DNA from 2 places in the Glutamicibacter sp. BW80 genome. Region 1 is predicted to be linked to the other one. Evidence: riboswitches for the same ligand, from Rfam matches in the RefSeq annotation. Region 1 holds a riboswitch; the other holds the start of a gene.
What was found. A riboswitch is a leader RNA that binds a small molecule or an ion and turns the genes downstream of it on or off. The one in region 1 is predicted to bind glycine.
Positions count from the first base shown of each region.

Region 2: it holds a riboswitch for glycine, as region 1 does, so the genes downstream of both, cycA (D-serine/D-alanine/glycine transporter) here and gcvP (aminomethyl-transferring glycine dehydrogenase) in region 1, are expected to answer to the same signal.

Region 1 covers NZ_NRGV01000015.1:17,636-23,818, reverse strand. The annotation lists gene gcvP (aminomethyl-transferring glycine dehydrogenase) at 1-1,827, opposite strand, end outside; glycine riboswitch at 1,993-2,090, opposite strand; gene CIK76_RS02535 (SGNH/GDSL hydrolase family protein) at 2,188-2,979, opposite strand; gene CIK76_RS02530 (serine hydrolase domain-containing protein) at 2,976-4,124, opposite strand; gene CIK76_RS02525 (RNase H family protein) at 4,183-5,079, opposite strand; gene CIK76_RS02520 (glutathione S-transferase C-terminal domain-containing protein) at 5,240-6,183, opposite strand, start outside.
Region 2 covers NZ_NRGV01000032.1:65,248-71,430, forward strand. The annotation lists gene CIK76_RS10530 (NAD(P)/FAD-dependent oxidoreductase) at 1-940, shown strand, start outside; gene CIK76_RS10535 (SMP-30/gluconolactonase/LRE family protein) at 937-1,956, shown strand; gene cycA (D-serine/D-alanine/glycine transporter) at 2,024-3,523, opposite strand; glycine riboswitch at 3,876-3,973, opposite strand; gene CIK76_RS10545 (metallophosphoesterase) at 4,602-5,639, opposite strand; gene CIK76_RS10550 (hypothetical protein) at 5,855-6,112, opposite strand.

The sequences.
Region 1 (6,183 bases):
GACGACCTTCATCCCTGCCAGCACGGCCGAAGCCGCGTTGGTGCCGTGGGCCGAAGCCGGGATCAGGCAGACGTCGCGCTGGGATTCGCCGCGCGAGGCGTGGTAGCCGGAGATGGCAAGCAACCCGGAGTATTCGCCCTGCGAGCCGGCGTTGGGCTGGATCGAGATGCCGGCGTAACCGGTGATGGCGGTCAACCGGCCTTCGAGGTCGGTGATCAGTTCGCGCCAGCCGATGGACTGCTCGGCGGGAACGTAGGGGTGGATCGTGGCGAACTCCGGCCAGGTGATGGATTCCATCTCGGCGGCCGAGTTCAGCTTCATGGTGCATGAGCCCAGTGGGATCATGGTGCGGTCCAAGGCCAGGTCGCGGTCCGAGAGGCGACGCAGGTAGCGCATCATCTGGGTCTCGGAGGAGATGGTGTTGAAGATCGGGTGGGTCATGTAGGCGCTGGTGCGCACCTGCGCCTCGGGGATCTCGAAGCCCTCCGGTACGGACAGCTCAACGCCGAAGACCTCGACCAGGGTGCGCACGATATCCGCGGTGGTTGCCTCATCGGTGGAGATGCCCACCTGGGTTTCGGAAACCTTGCGCAGGTTGATGCCGGCTTCGGCCGCCTTGGCGATGACCGCTTCCGCGTTCTCGACGTTGACCACAACGGTGTCGAAGAAGGAGTCGGACGCCAGGGTGAAGCCGCCGGAAACCAGCGAGCTGGCGATGACGCGAGCGTGGTTGTGCGCCCGGGTCGCGATCTGCTTCAGGCCCGCCGGGCCGTGGTAGACGCCATACATCGAGGCGCAAATGGCCAGCAGCGCCTGTGCGGTGCAGATGTTGGAGGTGGCCTTCTCGCGGCGGATGTGCTGCTCGCGAGTCTGCAGTGCCAGGCGGTAGGCTGGGGTGCCGGCGTCATCGGTGGAGACACCGACCAGGCGCCCGGGCATCGAGCGCTGCAGGCCCGCGCCGACGGCGAGGTAGGCAGCGTGCGGTCCGCCGAAGAACAGCGGCACCCCGAAGCGCTGGGTGTTGCCCACTGCGATATCCGCGCCCTGTTCACCGGGAGGGGTGATCATGGTCAGCGAGAGCAGGTCGGCGATGACAGTGACCATCGCGCCGGCGTCCTTGGCGGCGGCGATGATCTGCTTGTGGTCGGCAATCGAGCCGTCGTTGCCCGGCTGCTGGAGCACGATACCCGAGATGTCGCCTTCCGGCAGACCCTGGGAGAGGTCAACAACTTCGATTTCGAAGCCGAGCGCGTCGGCGCGGCCTTCGATGACCTTGATGGTCTGCGGGAAGATGTTCGAGTCCAGCACGGTCTTGCCGCTGGCCTTCTTCTTATTCGAACGGCGCATCATCAGCACGGCTTCGGCCGCCGATGAGGACTCATCGAGCATCGAGGCGTTGGCGATGGGCAGGCCGGTCAGGTCCATGACCATGGTCTGGAAGTTCAGCAGCGCTTCGAGGCGGCCCTGGGAGATTTCTGGCTGGTACGGGGTGTAGGCGGTGTACCAGGCCGGGTTTTCCACGATGTTGCGGCGAATCACCGCTGGCGTGAAGGTGTCGTAGAAGCCCTGGCCGATCATCTGGGTCTTCATCACGTTCTTGGATGCCAGGTTGCGCAGGTGAGCCAACGCTTCGGTTTCGCTCAGGGCAGCAGGAAGATCCAATGCCGCACCCTGGCGGATGTCGGCCGGAACTGCGGTGTCGATCAGCTCGTCGAGGCTGGAGTAACCCAGCGTCTGGAGCATGTGGTTTGCATCGGCCGGACGTGGGCCAATGTGGCGGGACACGAATTCGCTACTCGTTGATGCCGAGGTCTGCGTAATAGTCATGGTGCAGTTATCTCCAGGGGGATCTGTCTTGGCGCATGCCAAAGGAAGGTCTCTGTCCCTCCCCATCCCTGTTGCATAACCTGAGAGTTTTACGCATCCGACCTACAAAGCCGGGCGCTTGCACCTTCGGTGAACCGGAACGGGCCGGTTTCTTTCCAGAGTTGCCTCGTGATGGCGGTACGGGGGCCTGAGAGTTTCCTGGGGAGGAATTGCTCCTACGGCGCCCATCCATGGTGTGAACGGGTCTCTCCCGCCATCCGTCGAAGGCTGTGCCGTGGATCTGATGATCCAAAACACATCACCATCTTACCTGCACCGCATGCTTCTATCCAAGACCGGCGGCTCGGTTAGATTCACAAATTAACTTGCACTGGAGCCTTGAGCGAGTTTTACATAGGCGGGATATCTCGCTGGCAAGGAGTCTCCCGAGGACGTGCCCGTCAGCCGGCGCTTGATCCAGGGTCCCAAATGCTCCTTCACCCAGCCCATATCCTCGCGTAATCTCTCGCCACGGGAGTTGACCGGCAGCTGCGGCAACCCCGGAAGATTGATCTGCCCGGCCCATTCGGGCTCAACGATGCCGTGCCTGCCGAGCAGTTCGAGCACCTTGCGCGCCATCAACGCGTGGCCGAATTCGTTCATATGCAGCCGGTCCCCCGCCCAATAGCGCAGGTCCGAGAATTCCCGCCAGCGCCAGTAGTCGGCCACCAGCGCACCATGGGTGTCAGCGATTTCGCGGATCTTCTCGTTGTAGATGGCGGTCCGCGGACGGGTCTTGTTGAATAGCGGGGAATCCACGGTGTCGAACCCGGTGAACAGCACCACGGTGCTGCCGGACTCGGCAAATCGGCGGACCATCCCGTCATAACCGCGCATGAGCGCGTCCAGATCGGCGCTGGGGCGCAGAATGTCGTTGCCCCCTGCATAGATGGTCACCAGATCGGGTTCCAACGCCAGCCCGGCGTCGAGCTGCTGGTTGATGACCTGGGAGATCTTCTTGCCGCGAATGGCAAGGTTCGCGTATTCCCAGTCGCCCTGGGTGCCCAGCACCTCGGCCACCCGGTCGGCCCAACCGCGCACCCGGTTAGGGCGCACCATGCTGATATCTCCGACACCTTCGGTGAAGGAATCCCCTAATGCAAGGAATTTCATTTCGCTCCCTTGGCCAAGATGAGCTGGCGGGCCAGCTGGCTCAGGCGCACGCCGGTCGAGATATCCTTTTCTCCTTCATTGCGCGAAGGGATGTAGCCGAAGCCCAGCTGGTAGGCCGGGTCGGCGAAGGCCAGCGACGAATTCGCCCCGTCATGCCCATAGGCGAAGATCGAGCCGTAGTCCTTGCGCGCGGTGGGTTTCATGAAACCGACGGCGAAGGCCTGCAACTGACCGTTGGTGCGGTCCGGTCCGTAGACGAGTTCGGTGGAAACCTCGGCCCAGGTATCTGCGCTGAGCAGCCCCTCGGTGGCGCCGAGCTCCGGCACCGCGCCGAAGGACGCGGCGTAGATCCCGGCGAGCGCCTGGGCGTTGGCCACCGCGCCCATGGAGGCGGGACCCAGCTGCCGGACCTGTGGCGAGTTCGCCAGTTCGTGCCAGTTGTACACCGGTCCGGATTCCAGGGCGAAGCCCGAGGTGGAGTTGACCGAGAGCCCGGACGGCGAGAACGGGTCCATGAAGGCAGGTGCTTCATCCAGCGCGGGCAGCACGTCGCGGTAGCGCGGTTCGAGTTCTGCGCCGTGGCCGATGAAGGCGTCGACTCCCAGCGGCTTGCGGATGCGCTGTTCGTAGACTTCTTTGAGTTCCTGGCCGGTGACCCGGCGTACCAGTTCTTCCATGAGTACGCCCATGGTGATGGCGTGGTAGCCGACGATATTCTGTCCCTGCGGCCAGATGCTCGGCATCGAGGCCAGCACCTTGGCGTATTCGGCCGAGTTGAGCAGAACCTCGCTTGGAACTCCCCCGGGGACGCCGAGCACGCCGGCTTGGTGGCTGAGCACTTCGCCCAGGGTCAGGCGCTGCTTGCCGCCGCTGGCGAATTCGGGCCAGTAGGTTCCGATCGGCTTGGCCGGATCGAGCAAGCCGTCCTGAATCAGCATCGCGATGACCAGCGCCCCCAGGCCCTTGGTGCAGGAGAAGACGCAGGTCACCGCGTCGCCGGCGAGATGATCGCCGACCGCGTGGCTGAGCACCAGCTGCCCGCGGTGATAAATCGCGAGCTGGGCCGAATAGCCCTCTTCTTCCGCCGCTCGGGCGTCAAGCGCTTCGGCGAGGGGCGCGAAATCTTCTGTAATGACCGAATCCATGAAAATCCTTAAAGTGCTTGCTGCTTGTCAACTAACACTAGTGCGAAAGGGCAAAAATCTAGGCGTGGCTCTCGACTGTTTCCTGGCGGAAACGCAATTTCCAGCCCCGCTCCGTCTGCTGCCACCACGAGGAGCAGACCAAAACCTGCGAGCCTTCCGGGCTCATCCGGTAGGCGATCAGCACCAGCTTGGAATCCAGCGGACGCGCGGTGAGCAGCTGCACCGGACCGGTGGCCGGAAGCGCACCGCCGGCGTCGAGGATCGAGCGCACGGTGGAGACATCCAGCAGCGAACCGTCACGGCAGACTTCCTGGTAGCTCGGGTGCAGAAAATCGCTGACCTCGGTGAAGTTCGCGCGCACCTGCGCGTCGAGCAGACCCTGCTCCAATTCGAAGACGGTGCTTGCCACGTCCACGGCTGGTTCGGCGGCGGCCTCAGCCACCGGAGGCGGGGCTTGGCCCGGTTCGTTGCCAGCAATCGTGCCCGAGGAGCCGGTATAGCCGGGCCCGGCGTCCGGGTCCTTCCCGCTTTGATATGCGGTGGCGGCGGCTCGGGCCCGGTCATCGGCTTCCTCGTTGAGTTCGTGGCCGGCATGGCCCTTGACCCATTCAAAGGTGTATTTGCGTCCAACGATCACCGCGTCTAGTTCTCGCAGAATGTCCTGGTTGAGCACCGGCTTGCCGTCGGACTTCTTCCAGCCCTTTTTCTTCCATCCCGGCATCCACTTGGTGATGCAGTTGATGGCGTACTGGGAATCGCACAGGATTTTCAGTTCGGTTTCGGGTTCTTTGGCCGTGGCGCGGAAGAGCTCGAGCACCGCTTGAAGCTCGCCCATGTTGTTGGTTCCGTGGTCCCAGCCCCCGGCTCCCCAGTTTTCGTGGTCGATATACCAGGCCCAACCGGCAGGTCCAGGGTTACCGAGTGCAGAACCGTCAGCTGCCGCAATGATCGTCATATGAATAATCCTGCCATGTCCACCCCACAAGTGCAGATGACCAGGTGTGCCATGTTCGTTTTTTAACGGGCAATGACCCGGTGAAAACTCCGTGAGTTCTCGCCGGGACATTGCCAGGACCTCTCGATGCGTCGGTTCAGCGGGTTTGCCTTCGATTCATTCAGGCCGGATACATCGGGTTATGCCCCGCGGCCACACGCTCTTCGGCGCGCACCTCGCCCGGTGCGGTACCGTCGAGGAACGGTCCGGAATCCGCCAGCTCTTCGCGCCCGTGGGCTTCGAGCCAGTTGCTCAGCTCCGGCCCCTTCGGCACGATCCCGGTGGGGTTGATGTCTTCGTGAACCACGTAGTAGTGCGCCTTGATCTGCTCAAAGTCGGTGGTATCGCCAAACCCTGGGGTCTGGAACAGGTCGCGGGCGTAGCCCCACAAGTTAGGCATGTCGATCAGCTTGTTGCGGTTGGTCTTGAAGTGACCGTGGTAGACCGGGTCGAAGCGGGCCAGCGTGGTGAACAGGCGCACATCGGCCTCGGTGATGTGGTCCCCCATGAGGAAGCGGCGGGTTGCCAGTCGCTCTTCGAGATAGTCCAGCGTGCCAAAGAGCCGGTCATAGGCGTCGTTGTAGGCCCGCTGGTCGCCGGCGAATCCGGCACGGTAGACGCCGTTGTTCACCTCGGTGAAGATGCGCTTGATCAGTGGCAGCATCTGCTCTAGCTGATCTTCGGGCAGCAGGTTGGGCGCGCCATCGCGGTGGAATTCCTTCCATTGCGTCGACATGTCCCAGGTGATCTGCGGGTAGTCGTTGGTCACCACTGCCCCGGTGGGAATATCCACGATTGCCGGGACGGTGATGCCGCGCGGGTAGTCCGCGAATCGCTTGAAATAGTTTTCCTGCACACGCTCGGTACCCAGCACCGGATCCTTGCCGCCCGCGTCCAGGTCGAAGGTCCAGCTGCGCGAGTCATGGGTTGGGCCGGGCAAGCCGACCGATATCGCGTCTTCCAGGCCGAGGAGGCGGCGCACAATCAGCGTGCGGTTGGCCCAGGGGCAGGCGCGTGCGGCCACGAGGCGGTAGCGCCCGGCTTCCACCGGCCACAGCTGCGCAC
Region 2 (6,183 bases), on a different contig from region 1:
GTCGCTGGAACCGGGCTGGCAGAAAAAGCGCCAAGACAACTTCCTGGATATCATCTCCGGTGAGGACTTCGACGAGGACCTGATCCAAGACGGCTGGACCACCGTTCCGCAGCTGCAACGTGCCATGATTACCGGCAAAATCGACGAGTCGCTCAGCGCCGAAGAGCGCGAGCGCGCCGAAGAATTGCTGGACTTCGCCAAGCTGAATCAAATCCGTTCCCGCGTGGATGAGATCGTGGAAGATCCGCAGGCCGCGGAGAAGCTCAAGCCCTGGTACCGCTACATGTGCAAGCGCCCGGGCTTCTCGGACACCTATTTGCAGAGCTTCAACCGGAAGAACGTCACCCTGGTGGATACCGCCGAATACGGCGGAGTGACCCGCATGACGGAAAGCGCAATCGTTGTCGGCGACACCGAGTACGAGGTCGACTGCGTCATCTTCGCCACCGGCTTCGACGTCGGAGTATCCGGTGTCCTTTCCGGAACCATGCCAGTGTACGGCCGGGGCGGATTGCCATTGCTGCATGCTTGGGCCCAGGGCCCCAAGACCCTTCATGGGTTCCAATCCCATGGATACCCGAACCTGTTCCACCTCGGCGCCTTGCAAAATGCGAATTCGGTGAACTTCGTGCATATCTTGCAGGAGCAGGCGGAGCATCTCTCGGCGATAATACAGGCCGGACGCAGCGCAGGAGTGTCCATCATTGAGCCCTCGGTCGAGGAGCAAGAGGAATGGACCCGCACCATTCATGGCTCGGCGATCGACAACAGCAAATTCCAGTTGGAATGCACCCCCGGCTACTACAACAACGAAGGCAAGGCGCGTCCGAACCTGAACTCCTTTGGCCCTGGCCCGGTAGCGTTCGCGAAGCTGCTGAAGCAATGGCGCGAGAATGAACTGGAAGCCTACATCGCCCGTCACATAGAGGTGAACGCATGAGCGCCCGCGGCCGTTTGCTCCAAACCGGCGGACTCTTAACCGCATCCCTGTTGCTGCTCAGCGGCTGTGCCGCCGGTGGCACCGCCACTTCCTCCGCAGCAACGCAGCTAGTGGCAGAGGAATTCACGCAAGTCAGCGAAGTCCACGAAGCGACGGGTATGGCATTGCTCGAAGGCCCAACCTTCGGCGCTGACGGCCACCTCTATTTGGTGGACGTCGTCTCGGGACCGGGCGAGCCGAAACTGCTGAAGGTGGATGTGACGAGCAAGGAAGTCTCCAGCCTCTATACGGATGATTCCGGAGCCTATTCGTCGGCGCAGTTTTCCCCGAAGGATGGAAAGCTGTACCTGAGCGACATCGCCGGCGGAAGAATCATCAGCATGAATGCCGATGGCTCGGAGGCCGAAACCTTCTTTGCAGGGCAAGTAGATGGCAGGCGGGTGAGCCCGGATGACATCGCGTTCAACGAGGACGGTGATCTCTTTGTCAGCGACTTCACCGCATTCCCGGGCGTTCCGCTAGAAGCGGCCCAGGCCGGTCGCATCATCCGAATCGATGCCGACAGTGCCAAGGGCTCGGTGGTGGCCGAGGATCTGCCATCCACCAACGGGATTTCCTTCAACGAGGATTTCACCGCGCTGTGGCTCAGCCAGTATGCCGCGAACCGAATCGACCTGCTAAAGCTCAACGCGCAGGGCACGCAAGCGGCCGCCATCCACCCGGCGGTCTACGTCGATGGGGGAGAAGCGCAAGTGGATTCCAATGCGGTGGACGCGGCGGGCAACGTCTATCAGATGTTCGAGCATGACACGCGAGTTGATGTGTACAGTCCCAAGGGGCAACTGCTCGCGCAGGTGAAAATGCCAGAAGCTGCGCAGGGACTGGACTCGGCGACGAATATTGCCATCAAGCCCGGAACTACCGAAGGGTTCATCACCGTCAGCGGCGCAGCGGGCGGATTCATTTACACCTTTGAATCCTTGGCTGAGGGCATCCGACAAACCAACGGCGGCTAGCGACGCGGTCTCGGAGTAAAAAATAGATCGGCACCGCACCCCAAGCGGGGTGCGGTGCCTATTTCAGTTAATCTATGGACACGGTTTGCTTTTCGGATTCACCGGCTGCCTCGGTGGCTGCCGGGCCGTGGATGCGGAAGGCCCCGGCGTCTTCCTTCTCTACCGCGACCTTTGCCACGTGCGCGGCACGAAGCGCCACGTGCCCCGGTTTGCGCCGCACCACGCGGTATCCGATGGCCAGGCCGATGAACCACAGCGGGGTGACCAGCAGGGCTGACAACGTATCGCTCTGCGTGGTCAAGGCCCAGAGGATGAATCCGAAGAAGGCCAACACCACATAGGGCATGAAGGTGCCACCGGGCATCTTGAACTTGCTCTGCGCATGCAGGTGCGGACGGCGCTTGCGGTACACGAGGTAGCTGACCAGGATGATCGACCAGACGAACATGAAGCACAGGGCCGCTACGGTGGTGACCAGGGTGAAAGCAACCATCACCGAATCGCCGCTGTAGAGCAGCACCACTCCGGCCAGCAGGAACATGCAGGAGAACATCAGTGCGTTGCGCGGCACCTTGTTTTCGGACAACTGAGCGAAGGCCTTCGGTGCGTCGCCCTCAAGAGCCAAGCCGCGGATCATGCGGGAGGTCGAGTAGATGCCCGAGTTCGCGCTGGACGTCGCGCTGGTGAGCACCACGAAGTTGATGATGCCCGCCGCGCCGGCCAGCCCGGCCAAGGCGAACATGCCCACGAACGGGGATTCTCCGGCGGAGAACAGGCGCCATGGCTGAACGGCCATGAGGATGATGAGCGCACCCACGTAGAAGATCAGGATGCGGATGGGAATGGAATTGATGGCCTTGGGGAGGGTCTTCTCGGGGTCCTTGGTTTCGGCCGCGGTGGTGCCGACCAGCTCTATTCCCACGAATGCGAATACTGCAATCTGGAAACCTGCAACGAAGCCCATGAAGCCGGTCGGGAACATTCCGCCGTCGGCCCAGAGGTTGTTGAAGGAAGCGGTAGCATCATTGTGCCCGAAGCTGGTGATGACCATGACCAGGCCGACGACAATCAGCGCGCAGATGGCCACGATCTTGATCATGGAGAACCAGAACTCGGTTTCGCCGAAGGCCTTCACCGTGGCCAGATTCAGCACCAGCAACAACGCGATGCATGCGAGTGCCGGGATCCAAAGCGGAAGGTTCCCCCACCAGAAAGCGACGTAGTGTGCAATGGCCACCACGTCCGCGATACCCGTGACTACCCAGCAGAACCAGTAGGTCCAGCCGGTGAAAAACGCGGCCCACGGGCCGAGCAGGTCGCCTGCGAAGTCCGCGAAAGTCTTGTAATTCAGGTTCGAAAGCAGCAGTTCACCCATGGCACGCATGACGAAGAACAGCATGAAGCCGATAACCATGTATACGAAGATGACAGATGGTCCGGCGACCGAAATAGTTTTACCCGAGCCCATGAACAAGCCGGTGCCGATGGCACCGCCAATGGCGATGAGCTGGATATGACGGTTAGAGAGCCCGCGTTCGAGTTTGGGTGAAGAGCTGGTATCGCTCATGCTGCTGCCTTCCAGGAGTGGTGAGGTGCTTCGATGAGGTGCCATGGCGAACCACTAGGGGTTTCGCCACGTTGCGGCAGATCTACGTTCGCACTCGAACCGTCGGACTCCGCGGCAAGATTCTCCGCACCGAAACGTAGCGGACGAGGCCCATCTAGGGATCGCCCTGCACGAAGGTGGAGATAGTTTGCCAAGGGGAGAACTTTCGAATCGGGTGCGTACGGTGCGGCACTGTTCTTAGTTCCTCCCCAATCTGTTTGAAGACCTGAGAGTTTTCACCTCGATCCGGTGGGGATCGGAGGTTTGCTCCGTCGGTGAGCAAGGACTAGTCCTTGCTGCTTTCCAGATTCGCCTCGTCGTGGCGGTACGGGTGCCTGAGAGTTTCCCGGGGAGGAATTGCTCCTACGGCGCCCGCCCTTGGCTTGGGCGGGACTCTCCCGCCACGCGTCAACGGCGTACTGCTTGTGATTGCAGTCACAGTATGCCCAGCTCTTTTCTGCTTGCGCAAACCGGCATGGAGTTTATTGCATGAGCAATCCATGGCTTGCTCATGCCTGAGCCCGGTATTGGGCGGTTTTGGGGGAGATGCCCGTTTTAAATATGAAGCGTTTTGTTGTCGAGTACGAGCGGCGCCACCGGATGATGACTTGCAGATACTTAGACGAGAGAGAAATTTACTGGTCAGAAAGCGGGGAGCATATTCGTGGATCAGCTTTAGGACGAAATAAGTATGAAAACTTTTGCGGCGGCTTCCTGAAAAATTGTTCTGGATGTTGGCTGCGCAAGCCGACGTTGTTTCGTTTTCATCCGATGCTGCGCGCGAAGCGGCGGCCTCGGTGCAGCCCTTGCCACCGTATTCTCCGGGCTTCGTACCTGGAGTCGAGGCGCCGGCCCGAGCAATCTGCAGGCAATTAAAAACCGGAGCCCAGCCAATGGCTGGGCTCCGGTTCATCACTCGCACCTTTGAGGAAGGTAGTTACCACTCTAGGGGCGGCAACTGTTTGGCTACTGTGTGCGCGGTGCCTATTCGCTTTGCATGCCGAGCGGTTATGCCACGGGCGCCGCTTCGTCGACGAAATCAGCCGGTGAAGGGAACGCGCTCCCAGCTGAGAATTTCTGCACCCTGTGCCGAGTTCGGCGCAACGCTCACGCGCAGCCACTCGCTTGAGGTTGCGGCACCCTCGACGGTGACCCGCTGCAAATTCGGAACCGGGTCGACACCGTAGACCTCTAGCCACGGTGAACCGGCGGCCAGCGGCGCATCTTCGTTGAACACGTGGCTGTCGCCATTGACCAGATACACCGGTCCGCCGAAGGCCGCTGATTCGTTGGCTAGGGCTTCGACAAACGACTTGAAGCCTGAAACGGATTCGGGGTTTGCCAGGGAATCATCCTCGAACCCCGGGGTGAACATATCTGCCTGGGTCATCACCACTACGGCGCGCGCCTGGGATCGTTTCGCATTGGCGAAGGTTTCGGCCAGTTGGTCGAGGTTTGCTTCGGTGCGCAGCGCGACTTCTTCCAGCTGTTCGGAAGTTGGTGCGGTCAGTCCGAGTCCAGCCCACGGGGCCAGGGAGTTATTGGATCCCTGGACGTTCACCACGGAGAAGGCGACACGGTTCTTCGTGAATTGGACGTTTTCCGGTAAACCGATGTCCGCCTGGGAATCTACCTGCATGGTGCCGCCCAGGGTCTTGTTTTCGACCGGGAAGAACATTTCACGCAGGGTATCCAATCGCTCCAGCGGGTTGTAGCCGCCGTTGTTGGCCCGGTGGCAGTCGACCCATTCGTTGTCGCCCGGGGTGAATACCAGCGGAGTTTGAAGCCGATCCAGTTCCTCCTTGACCAGGCTCAGGCGTTCGTCGGTGCATTTTTCGGAACCTGCCTTGATATCCCCGACATGGGCGATGAAACGAAGCTCGTCTTGCTCGTTAAGTTCGCTAACCATGTTGGGGAATTCGGCCAGTTGGGCTGCGCCGTAGGGGATGTCTCCAATGACGCCGAAGGTGTAAGCGGGGTCCGCGGACCCCGCGGAATTCGCAACTGCTGGGGCCGCTGGGGCGAGGAGAACTGCACAGGCCAAGGCGGCGAAGCCCTGAAGGAAACGAAAACGCATGAGGCACTCCTGTATTTCGGTGCGAGATGAGGCTGAAAGACCTCTGCCACACTATGAGGCAAGGGTTAATAGCCGGCAACGGAATCGTTGCAGGAGCGTGAAAACGAGCGCTCCTGGGCATGCGCTAGGCAGTCTTAACCAGCAGCGGCTACCGGACCCTACGGGGAATGTAGGAGCGGTAGCCGTTTGGCGCTTAGAGCAGCTGTTACCCGGGACTACTTCTTTTCCTGCGGGTCGGTCGCCAAGACTGCCTCGGTGTAGCGGCGCTCGAATTCCTCGGCGGAAACTGACTCGCGTTCCACTCGGAAAGAGGACTCAGGGATGCCAAGAACCGCCGCGATGAGGGTGCGGGTGTATCCGGCAATCTTGCGGGACTTCCGGGTGGAGGTGACGTGGTCCAGCTCCGGGACCCAGATGTTCCACCAGCCGGCTTGCTTGCCCACCACCGCGTGGAATACTCGTTGCTCGTTCATCTGTTGTCCTACTTTCATGGATGCACCAACCGTGAGTCCAGCTAGAGGTAATTGCTTAGAGCAGGCAGCCA